2 regions of the Ruegeria sp. CG4 genome follow, and region 1 is predicted to be linked to the other one. Evidence: riboswitches for the same ligand, from Rfam matches in the RefSeq annotation. Region 1 holds a riboswitch; the other holds the start of a gene.
The links. Region 1 has a riboswitch for thiamine pyrophosphate ahead of thiD (bifunctional hydroxymethylpyrimidine kinase/phosphomethylpyrimidine kinase). Riboswitches for the same ligand answer to the same signal wherever they lie in the genome.
Positions count from the first base shown of each region.

Region 2: linked by a shared signal. The riboswitch ahead of thiB (thiamine ABC transporter substrate binding subunit) and the one ahead of thiD (bifunctional hydroxymethylpyrimidine kinase/phosphomethylpyrimidine kinase) in region 1 are both predicted to bind thiamine pyrophosphate.

Region 1 is NZ_JBQFRB010000007.1:175,132-180,613, forward strand. Features, by position in the region: gene ACR0J2_RS17615 (HesA/MoeB/ThiF family protein) at 1-395, opposite strand, end outside; gene ACR0J2_RS17620 (thiamine phosphate synthase) at 392-988, opposite strand; gene ACR0J2_RS17625 (thiazole synthase) at 985-1,755, opposite strand; gene thiS (sulfur carrier protein ThiS) at 1,757-1,951, opposite strand; gene ACR0J2_RS17635 (FAD-dependent oxidoreductase) at 1,935-2,912, opposite strand; gene thiD (bifunctional hydroxymethylpyrimidine kinase/phosphomethylpyrimidine kinase) at 2,909-3,712, opposite strand; TPP riboswitch at 3,758-3,864, opposite strand; gene dnaJ (molecular chaperone DnaJ) at 4,126-5,271, opposite strand; gene dnaK (molecular chaperone DnaK) at 5,346-5,482, opposite strand, start outside.
Region 2 is NZ_JBQFRB010000006.1:224,433-229,914, reverse strand. Features, by position in the region: gene ACR0J2_RS16500 (trimethylamine methyltransferase family protein) at 1-547, opposite strand, end outside; gene ACR0J2_RS16495 (LysR family transcriptional regulator) at 663-1,553, shown strand; TPP riboswitch at 1,639-1,743, shown strand; gene thiB (thiamine ABC transporter substrate binding subunit) at 1,776-2,756, shown strand; gene ACR0J2_RS16485 (thiamine/thiamine pyrophosphate ABC transporter permease ThiP) at 2,732-4,279, shown strand; gene ACR0J2_RS16480 (thiamine ABC transporter ATP-binding protein) at 4,266-4,958, shown strand; gene ACR0J2_RS16475 (transporter substrate-binding domain-containing protein) at 4,970-5,482, opposite strand, start outside.

The DNA.
Region 1 (5,482 bases):
TCCGACAGGACATAACTGGCCGCATAACTATCCGCACAATCCAGGACCACATCCGACCGCGACACCAGATCTGCCGCGTTTTCGCATGTCAGGGCCTGACTTTGTCTGGTGACTTCAAGCTTGGAGTTGAGGTCGCGACAGCGCCGCGCCGCAACTTCAGCCTTTGGCAGGCCGACATCCCGTTCCGTGAAAAGCGTTTGCCGGTGCAGGTTCGACAGATCAACGACATCGCCATCAACAACCATGATGTGACCCACCCCTGCCCCGGCCAACAGCGGCAGAACCGGCGCGGCCAACCCTCCTGCCCCGACGACAAGTACTCGTGCAGCGGACAGGCCCGCCTGCCCTTCGGGTCCCACTTCGGGCAGGATCATCTGACGTCCGTAACGGTTCATCGCGTGATGTCGATCCATTCGCGCAACCGCGCTTCGGGGTCAGGGTTCAGCGTGATGTCGGTCACTGCCGCGACAATATCGGCCCCGGCCTCGAACACGCCAGGCGCGCGCTCGACCGACATTCCGCCAATGCCGACCAATGGGATACGCCCCACCCGCGTCTTCCATTCGGTCACGCGGGGCAGACCTTGCTGCCGCCACTTCATCTTTTTCAGGATGGTCGGATAGACAGGTCCGAGCGCCACATAGTCGGGGTCCATCGACAGAACCCGCTCAAGCTCATCATCGTCATGGGTTGAAACACCAAGTTTCAGGCCTGCCCGGCGGATGGCATGCAGATCGGCATCATCCAGATCCTCCTGCCCCAGGTGGACCCAGTCGCAGCCCGCCTCTATTGCCTGCTGCCAATGGTCGTTCACGACCAGTCGGACGCCGTGGCTGCGGCACAGTTCGAGCGAGATCATAATCTGGGCGCGCACCGCATCACCCGATTGGTCCTTGATCCGCAACTGCACCAGTTTGACGCCCAGAGGCAGCATCCTGTGCAGCCAGTCTGAATGATCGAAGATCGGATAGAACCGGTCCAACGTCATGACAGAAATGCCTTTCCGATCACTGGCGTTGAAGGTTCGGCCATGTCGCGTGCCTCGATCGGGTCGGCCTTATGGGCCAATTGGCCGGCCTGAATCGCCAATGCCATTGCACGCGCCATCCCCACCGGATCACCGGCACGGGCCACCGCCGTGTTCAGAAGAACAGCATCATAGCCCAGCTCCATCGCATGCGCGGCGTGGCTTGGTCTGCCGATGCCGGCATCAATGACAAGCGGCACATCGGGAAACGCAGCCCGCAGCGCCCGCAGCGCATATTCGTTGTTCAGACCGCGCCCGGACCCGATGGGCGCGCCCCACGGCATCAGAACCTCGCAACCCGCCTGCAACAGGCGTTCGCCGACGATCAGATCGTCCGTTGTGTAGGGAAAGACCTGAAATCCATCTTCCGTCAGGATGCGGGCGGCTTCGACCAGTTGAAACACATCCGGTTGCAGGCTGTCGGTATGACCGATCAGTTCCAGCTTGATCCAATTGGTCTGAAAAGCCTCGCGCGCCATCTGGGCGGTTGTCACAGCCTCTTTCACCGTGTGGCATCCGGCGGTGTTGGGCAGGACAATGACACCCAGGTCGCGGATCATCCGCCAAAAGCTCTGCCCAGCCCCACCCGCGCCTTCACGGCGCAGGGATACCGTGGCAACACCCGCCCCGCTGAGGCGAAACGCTTGTTCCAGAATGGCCGGACTGGGATACTGCGCCGTGCCCAGCATCAGCGGATTGGGCAGTTCTGTGCCGTAAAAGGTCTTCACGTCAGCCCCCCTGCATCGGGGCGACAACTTCGACCCGGTCACCATCTTCGAGTTTTAGTGCCAGTCGAAGGCTTGAAGGGACGAACTGTTCATTCACAGCTGTAGCTACGCAGCCCGAGAATCCACATTCCGCCAGCAAATCTGACAGGGTTTCTGCGCGGCTTTCGCGCGCCTCGCCATTAAGCACGATCTTCATCGACCATCTCCGAATGTTTGTTTTCCAGCGCCAGATCGGCGACGCCCTGTGCCAACGCGGGCGCAAGCAAGTAGCCATGGCGATACAGGCCATTGGCATAGATCGTTCGACCCAACCGGCGGATGCGAGGCAGGTTGTCGGGAAAAGCGGGGCGAAGATCGACACCGATTTCCAGGATCTCAGCCTCACCAAAAGCCGGGTTCAGCGCATAAGCCGCACTGAGAAGCTCCAACATCGAGCGGGCAGTAATCCGGCCGCTGTCCTCGGATTCGATCATCGTTGCGCCCAGCATGTAGACCCCGTCACCCCGCGGGACGACATAAAGCGGCATGCGCGGATGCAGCAGTCGCACAGGGCGAGAGAGAGTGACATCTGGGCAGCGGATCACCAGCATCTCGCCTTTGACGCCACGCAGATCATGCAAGATCTCGCGCGCGTGCAACCCCCGGCAATCGATCGCATTCTCCAACCGGGAAGGGGCCAGTGTACGGTGAAAGGGCACACCTCGGTCCCTGAGGTGGCTGCAGAGGTCCCGCAACGCTTGCCGGGGATCAAGATGGGCCTCTGCCCGGAAGAAGAGACCGTTACTGAAACTGTCTAGATCAGGCTCTAAATGGGCGATATTCGCACTTCCGACTTCTGAATGCCCATCCGTTCGGCGTGCAAAGCGGCGCAGATCCGGCAGGTCGCGCGAATGCGCAACAACCAGCGTTCCGCACCGATGCACCCGCGTTCTGGCGGCCCACCAGTCAATCGCTGTTTGTCCAAGCCGCAGAACCGGTTCCTCGGCATTTTCATATTCACACCAGGGGGCAAGCATGCCACCCGCCCACCAGGAACAGCCATGTGGGCCTGGCGGGCCTGCCGAGTCGAATATCTGCACGTCAGCGCCGCGCGATACCAGCTCGGTGGCAACAGTCAGACCGGCTACTCCGGCACCTATGACCGACCAGACGGTCATGCGGGCCAAAGCTGATGAAAATGATGAACCGGCCCATGCCCGCGACCAATGTCCAGATCATCGGACCGGGCTATCGCGCCTTGCAGATAGCTGTGCGCATCTGCAACGGCCGTCATCAGCGTTTTTCCCAGCGCCAGCCCGGCAGCAATTGACGCGGACAATGTACAACCGGTGCCATGCGTGTTTTTGGTATTTCGGCGCGGTGCCGTGAACTCTGCCACCAAGCCCGAAGCGTCGATCAAGAGATCACGGCAAATGTCGCCGGATCCATGCCCGCCCTTCATCAGAACGGAACCTGCGCCCATGTCACACAAGGCAAGCCCCTGTTCTACCATCTGATCCGGCGTCTCCGCAGCCGGGCAATCCAGAAGGCGTCCGGCCTCGGGCAAGTTCGGCGTCAATAGCGTGGCTATGGGCACGAGCACCGCCCGCAATGTCTCAACCGCGTCTTCTGTCAGCAAGGCATCGCCGGATTTGGCAATCATCACAGGATCCAGAACGATGGAACCACGAAACGCTGCAAGGCTGTCTGCAACACATCGGATGATCTCCGGCGTCGCCAGCATGCCAATCTTGACGGCGCCCACGCTCAGATCAGACAGAACGGCATCGATCTGTGCGGTGACAGTATTCAGCGGGATCCCGTGAACGGCGGTAACGGCCCGTGTGTTTTGCGCGGTCACGGCGGTGATCACGCTGGCACCATAAACCCCCAAGGCAGACATTGCCTTGATGTCAGCCTGAATTCCGGCACCACCGCCACTGTCCGAGCCTGCAATTGTGAGCGCAATAGGCGTCATATCGTTGCTCCATCAAAATTGGGCAACGCGCGCATGGAAAACGTCTGACAATATGAGACCGTTCCCTACGCCGGTATTGCCCGGATCAGGTTCGATGGGTTAGCGAATTCACGCCTCTCAGCCCTTCGATCAGGGCACCCCAACGGTTGACCGGACAATCACAGGCACATCGGAAAAACACAAGACTGAATTTGATCTGTTTTATGGCCACCCTGATCCCTTGGGTAAGGCCAATGGTATTTGCGAGGCTCTGCCTCGCGCTCCGGGATATTTTTGGCCAGATGAAGGAAAGATCCCTTGTTCATCTGGCCCAAATATCCCGAGGGAGGCGCCCACAGGGCGGCGGGGGCAGCGCCCCCTGCAACAAATAAGCCGCCCGAAACCGGGCGGCTTTGGTCGGGAAAGCGGTTCCCTTAGCTTTTCATCCCATCCCAGAAGGACTTGACCGACGAGAAAAAGCTTTTTGATTCCGGGTGGTTGTCCTCTCCCAGATCGTCAAACTCACGCAGCAGTTCTTTCTGGCGACTGGTCAGGTTGACCGGTGTTTCCACAGCCAGTTCGATGAACATGTCACCCACGCCACCGCCACGCAGGGCGGGCATTCCTTTGCCACGCAAACGCATCTGGCGGCCCGACTGGCTGCCTGCCGGGATCTGCACCCGGCCACGACCGCCATCGATGGTGGGCACTTCGATCGAACCACCCAGAGCGGCCTTGGCCATGCTGACCGGCACGCGGCAATAGAGGTTTATGCTGTCGCGCTCAAACAGCTTGTGATCGGACACTTCGACAAAGATATACAAATCTCCCGGGGGGCCACCACGCATTCCGGCCTCACCCTCACCCGCCAGACGGATGCGGGTTCCGGTTTCGACACCGGCTGGAATATTGACGGACAGCGCCCGTTCTTTTTCCACCCGACCCGCGCCGCCGCAGGATTTGCAGGGATTCTTGATGATCTGACCCAATCCCGAGCAGGTCGGACAGGTGCGTTCAACGGTGAAAAAGCCCTGTTGCGCGCGGACCTTACCCATACCCGAACAGGTCGGACAGGTGGTCGGTTCAACGCCGCTTTCAGCGCCCGATCCATCACAGGCCGAACAGGCCACGGCAGCGGGCACGTTGATGGTTTTTTGCAAGCCCGCAAACGCCTCTTCCAGCGAGACGCGCAGGTTGTAACGCAGGTCGGAACCGCGTGCGGCACGACGGCCACCGCCACCGCGCTGGCCACCCATGAAATCGCCGAACAGGTCGTCGAACACATCCGAGAACGCGCTGGAGAAATCGCCCTGACCAAAGCCGCCGCCGGGCCGGCCCCCGCCGCCCATGCCGTTTTCAAACGCGGCATGGCCAAAACGGTCATAGGCAGCCTTGCGTTCTGCGTCTTTCAGAACGTCATAGGCTTCGTTCGCTTCCTTGAACTGCGCCTCGGCTTCCGGGTTGTCCTTGTTGCGGTCGGGATGCAACTCTTTGGCTTTCCTGCGAAAACCTTTCTTGATCTCGTCCGCCGATGCACCCTTGGACACGCCGAGTACATCGTAATAGTCGCGTTTTGACATCAGTGTTTCCTTCTGCCTCAACGTAAACGGGCCGGCCCGGTATCCGGACCGGCCCGAATTGGCCCGGTTACCCGTTAGTTACGCTTGTCGTCGTCCAGATCTTCGAACTCGGCGTCGACAATATCGTCATCACCCGGAGCGGCGTCCGCAGCTGCCGGTTCATCCTCGGCCTCTTCGGACTGCGCCTTGTAGATGGCCTCGCCCAGTTTCA
Region 2 (5,482 bases), on a different contig from region 1:
AGGCATAGGCAGTGTTGAGGTCCATTGCCGCAGCAGGGTCAACGTCGCGCGCAACGACCGGACGGCTGAAATGATGGATGTTCTCCATCCTGTCGACCAGTCGGGCGGCATCATACAGGTCGGCCAGGGTTGAAGGGCGGTAGTGGCCCGTATCGATGTCGAAGACACCCGGCGCGGCGCCGCCGGTTGACATATGGACCCGCGTGCCTTCGATCCGCAGATCGTTTTCAGGAAATTGCCCGCAAAGGACGAAATTCCGCCTTGCCTGCTTGATCGACTTGCGCACAAGGGCGCGCGGAAACAACAATCGTCCGTCATCGCCCAGCGTCCCGCCCGCTGCCGTCACCTTGTCGACCATGGATGGGGTCGGCTGACTTAGTCCGAGGGTCTCAAGCAGCAGCAATGCGGCTTCCTCGGTCTGAGCGACTTCATTCGGGGACAGCGGTTTCAGGCACCCGCCAACCACACCCGGCCATACCGCAGGGCTGGCCTCGTCGCTGTTATCTTGTGTCAGACGGTCCTTGCGACCGCGCCGGCGCGTAGACATGGGCCTAATATCATGAGCTCAGCTTCATTCAAAGTCAGCCTACACAGCCATAGGGCTTGTTTACAAAAGCCGTTTTCTCAGCAATTGATGAGTAAAACTTACATTAGGGAAATTCGTGACCGCCTCTCTTCCCGCCCTTCGCGCCTTCGATGCAGCCGCCCGCCAGGGCAGTTTTCGAATTGCGGCCGAGAAACTGTCAGTCACACCCACGGCGATCAGCCATCACATTCGAGGGCTGGAAGAGCAGCTGGGCGTCAAGCTGTTTGAACGGGCCGGGCGCGAGGTCGCGTTGACCGAAGATGGCAGGCGTCTGGCGGCAGCAACGGCTCAGGCATTTGAAATTCTGGATGACGCGGTGCGTTCGGTTCGCCGCGGCTCCCGCAAGGTGGTCCGACTTGCTGCGGGGCCGATTTTCACCGCCCGCTGGCTGATGCCCCGGATCGGTGATTTTTGGGACGACCACCCCGAGATCGAGCTGGAGGTGGTTCCGAGTTACCAACCCGGCATGCTGGACCGGGCAAACATCGACATCGTGATCCGCTGGGAACGAATGGCCGAGATGCCCGAAAATTCGATCAAGCTGATCGAGCTTGCCCCCGTTGCCATAGCGTCGGAGGCATTTGTCCTGAAGCACGGCCCGGTGAATGAGCCCCAAGACCTGTTGCACTGTCCGCTGTTGCATCAAAGGAACCACTGGGGTTGGCTCGACTGGTTCTGGGCGATGAATGTCTCGGTTGATGGCCCTTTGCGTGGTCCGATCTTTGAAGATGCCAATGTTCTGCTGCGGGGTGCCTCAGAAGGGCAGGGCGCGATTGTCGGCTGGCTGCCCTTGATCGATCAGGATCTGGCCGAAGGCCGCGTCGTGCGTCTGTTTGATGAAAAAATAACACCTACTCATGGTTATTTCGTCGAGAGCACAGGACTTGGCCGATCGCGACGCGAGACCCGGGCCGCGATTGAATGGCTGCAGGTTCAAAGCCTGGGCTCGCAGGCTGATCTGCCCTGATCCCGCCAGTTGAGAAGCATCCTTCATGCCAGTGAAGCGTGAAGGGCGAATTTGGTTGAAATTGTTTCGACATCACCCTAATCACGGCCTCACCTCGGGGTGCGCGGAATGCCGCGCTGAGACGCCCATTGCGAACCCGTTGAACCTGAACCGGCTAGAACCGGCGGAGGGAAAGGTGACGGTTTCATCCATCCTTGCCCTCTCGCCGCAATGGAGGATGACATGAAACATCTGCTGATTGCTGCGGGAATTCTGAGCGCGACTTCGGCTATCGCCGCCGACAAACCTCAGTTGACCGTTTATACTTATGACAGCTTCGTCTCGGATTGGGGTCCGGGTCCGCAGGTCAAAGAAGCATTCGAAGCGGTCTGCGACTGCGAACTGAACCTTGTTGGTGTGGAAGACGGTGCCGCCCTACTGTCGCGCATCCGTCTGGAAGGTGAAAACTCGGATGCAGACGTCGTCTTGGGTCTGGACACCAACCTGATTGCGGCAGCAAAGGAAACCGGCCTGTTTGCGCCCAGTTCGGTCAGCGCCGACTACACTTTGCCCGTAGAATGGAACGATGACGTATTTGCGCCTTACGACTGGGGGTATTTCGCGTTTGTCCATAATGCCGACGCAGCAGCACCGGCCAATTTCCGTGAGCTGGCCGACGGTGATACCAAAATCATCATTCAGGATCCGCGTTCATCCACGCCAGGGCTAGGCCTGTTGCTGTGGGTCAAAGCCGCCTATGGCGACGAAGCGCCCGAAATCTGGGCAGGACTGGCCGATAATATCGTGACCGTCACCAAGGGCTGGTCCGAGGCGTATGGACTGTTTCTTGAGGGTGAGGCTGACATGGTTCTCAGTTACACCACATCACCTGCCTATCACCTGATCGCTGAAGAAGATGCAAGCAAGGCGGCGGCCGCATTTGACGAAGGTCACTATATGCAGGTCGAAGTAGCCGGAAAACTGGCCGGAACCGATCAGCCTGAACTGGCGGACCAGTTTTTGCAGTTCATGGTTTCGGATGCCTTCCAGCAGATCATCCCGACAACAAACTGGATGTATCCGGCGGTAACGCCTGCGGCGGGCCTGCCCGAAGGGTTTGATACACTGACCGTACCGGAAAAATCTTTGCTGCTGGATTCTGATCAGGCGGCAGCCGTGCGGGACGAGGCGTTGGCGGAATGGCTGGGCGCGCTCAGCCAGTAAATCCGACGCCGGGTATTGGCGCGGCGACACTGGTTGCCGTGCTTATTCTTGGCACGCTGGCCGCAGTTGCCCTGCGCGCCGATTCCGCAAGTGGGTTCGGACCGGCCGATTGGTCAGCCCTTCGGTTCACGCTGGTTCAGGCGGTGTTGTCCGCCATTTTCAGTGCAGGGCTTGCCGTTCCTGTCGCCCGCGCGCTGGCCCGGCGGCGTTTTCGCGGGCGGGCGGTTCTGATCGCGCTGCTGGGGGCGCCGTTCATTCTGCCGGTCATCGTCGCCATCATCGGCTTGCTGCAGGTTTTCGGCCGAGCGGGCTGGATTTCAGACGTTCTAGCGGTTTTTGGGCTACCGCCGATCCGCATCTACGGGCTGCATGGCGTGGTTCTGGCGCATGTCTTTTTCAATCTCCCCTTGGCCACGCGTCTGATCTTGCAGGGGTGGCAGGAGATCCCGTCCGAAAGGTTTCGATTGGCCGCCCAGTTGGGTTGCAACGGATGGGCCATGTTCCGGCTGATCGAAATGCCTATGCTGGCGCGTATCCTGCCCGGTGTTCTGGCCGTTGTTTTCGCCATTTGCCTGACCAGTTTTGCCGTTGCCCTGACTTTGGGTGGTGGACCACGCGCGACCACGATAGAACTCGCGATTTACCAGGCCTTTACCTATGATTTCAACTTGGGTCGCGCCGCGCTTCTGTCCGGGGTGCAACTGGTTCTGACCGCGACTGCGGCCCTGGCAGCGCTCAGGTTCTCCAGGGGTGACGGGTTTGGTGCCGGGCTGGATCGTTCCATTCGACGCTGGGATGAAGGGACGCGGGCGTTTGATGCCTTCTGGATCAGCGCAGCGGCGGTCTTTCTCCTGCTGCCGTTGACCTCGGTCGTGATCTCCGGACTTTCGGGAGTGTTCGAGATGCCGGTGCTGGTGTACCGGGCGGCCTTGATATCCGTTTTGGTCGCGGCAGCCAGCACCGTCGTTCTGCTGCTTCTGGCCTTGCCGATGGCGATGACGGTTGCAACCGGGCGATACGGGATCGTCGAACTCTGCGGTGTTCTTGGATTGGCAGCGTCACCTCTGGTCGTCGGCACCGGGCTGTTCATCCTGATCCGCCCACTTGCCAACCCTACTGTTCTGGCTCTGCCTGTAACGGCTCTGGTGAATGCCGTCATGGCGTTGCCCTTTGCCCTGAGGATACTTGTTCCATCGACGCGCGAGGTTGTTGCGCAATACGGTCGCCTGGCACTGTCACTGGATATGAGCAGATGGAGTTTTGTGACACGCATTTTGCTGCCGCGTTTGCGACCGCAAATCGGATTTGCCGCGGGTCTGGCGGCGGCACTGTCCATGGGGGATCTGGGGGTCATCGCGCTATTTGCCGATGCACAAATCGCCACGCTTCCGCTTCAGATTTACCGGCTGATGGGAGCCTATCAGATGGAGGCTGCGGCCGGTGGCGCCCTGTTGCTGCTGGCGCTTTCGATGGGGGCATTCTGGCTTTTGGATCGAGGAGGGCGCTGGCATGCTGAAGCTTGATGGCTGTGCGATTTCAAATGGCGATTTCGTATTGCGCGCGAGCCTGCAAATCGAAACCGGATCACGCGTTGCGGTCATCGGTCCTTCTGGCGCGGGAAAGTCGACCCTTTTAGAGGCGGTTGCTGGGTTTCGCGATCTGGCCGCGGGGCAAATTTACTGGCGCGGCAGCGATATTACCGGATTACCGCCGGGGCAGCGCCCGCTGGCGATGCTGTTTCAGGATGGGAACTTGTTTCCTCATCTGACCGCTGGCCAGAACATCGCCCTGGGTTTGCATCCGAACGGCCGGTTGTCAGCCGATGAGCAGGCACAGGTGCATTCCGCGCTGGATCGTGTTGGCTTGCCCGATATGGCGGACCGGCGACCGGCACAATTGTCGGGCGGTCAACAAAGCCGTGTTGCCCTTGCCCGCGTGCTGGTACAACAGCGGCCTTTGCTTTTGCTGGACGAGCCGTTTGCCGCTCTGGGACCGGCGCTCAAGGCGGAAATGCTGGATCTTGTCTCTGCCCTGACGACCGAGGCCGGAACGACAATGATGATGGTCAGCCATGATCCACAGGATGCAAGACGAATCGCAAGTCATTCGGTTCTGGTGGCGGATGGGCTGGCGCACCCGGTCACAGAGACATCCACACTTTTTGATAACCCGCCGCCTGCGTTGCGAGACTATCTTGGGTGACACGTCCGCCGTCAGTTGGCTCCGGCGACCAGATTCCACAGGAACAGATCTAAGGAGCGTGAAATCTTGTTGCGGTCAAAATTATCCGAAAAACTTCGCACAAGGATTGAATCGTGACCCTTGTGAATCTCGATCGTGAGCTGCTGAAGAAACGCCAAGGCGAGTTGGTCCGAACTGTTCATCTGATCTGACAAGTGGACGAAAATGCCATAGCGCTCTTCGGAATAGACCTGAGCGTCCGCACGGGCCTGACAATCCGGGTTTCTTTCAATGTAGGACTTCAATGCCAGCGTCACGATCTCAAGATCGCCAACCGAGTAATAGATTTGCCCGTCGCACAGCGCTTGCGCCAGTTTTTCATGGTTTGGGTAACTGCGGACAACATAGGCAGCGTCAGGATCTGTATCGGCCGCATCGGCGCTGACATATTTAGCAAGCGAACCCACATCCCACGTCAACCCAGCTACGGCATCCGGGCAATCGGTCAGGCGTTTTTTCTCATCGTCGCTGAGAACAACCTTGTC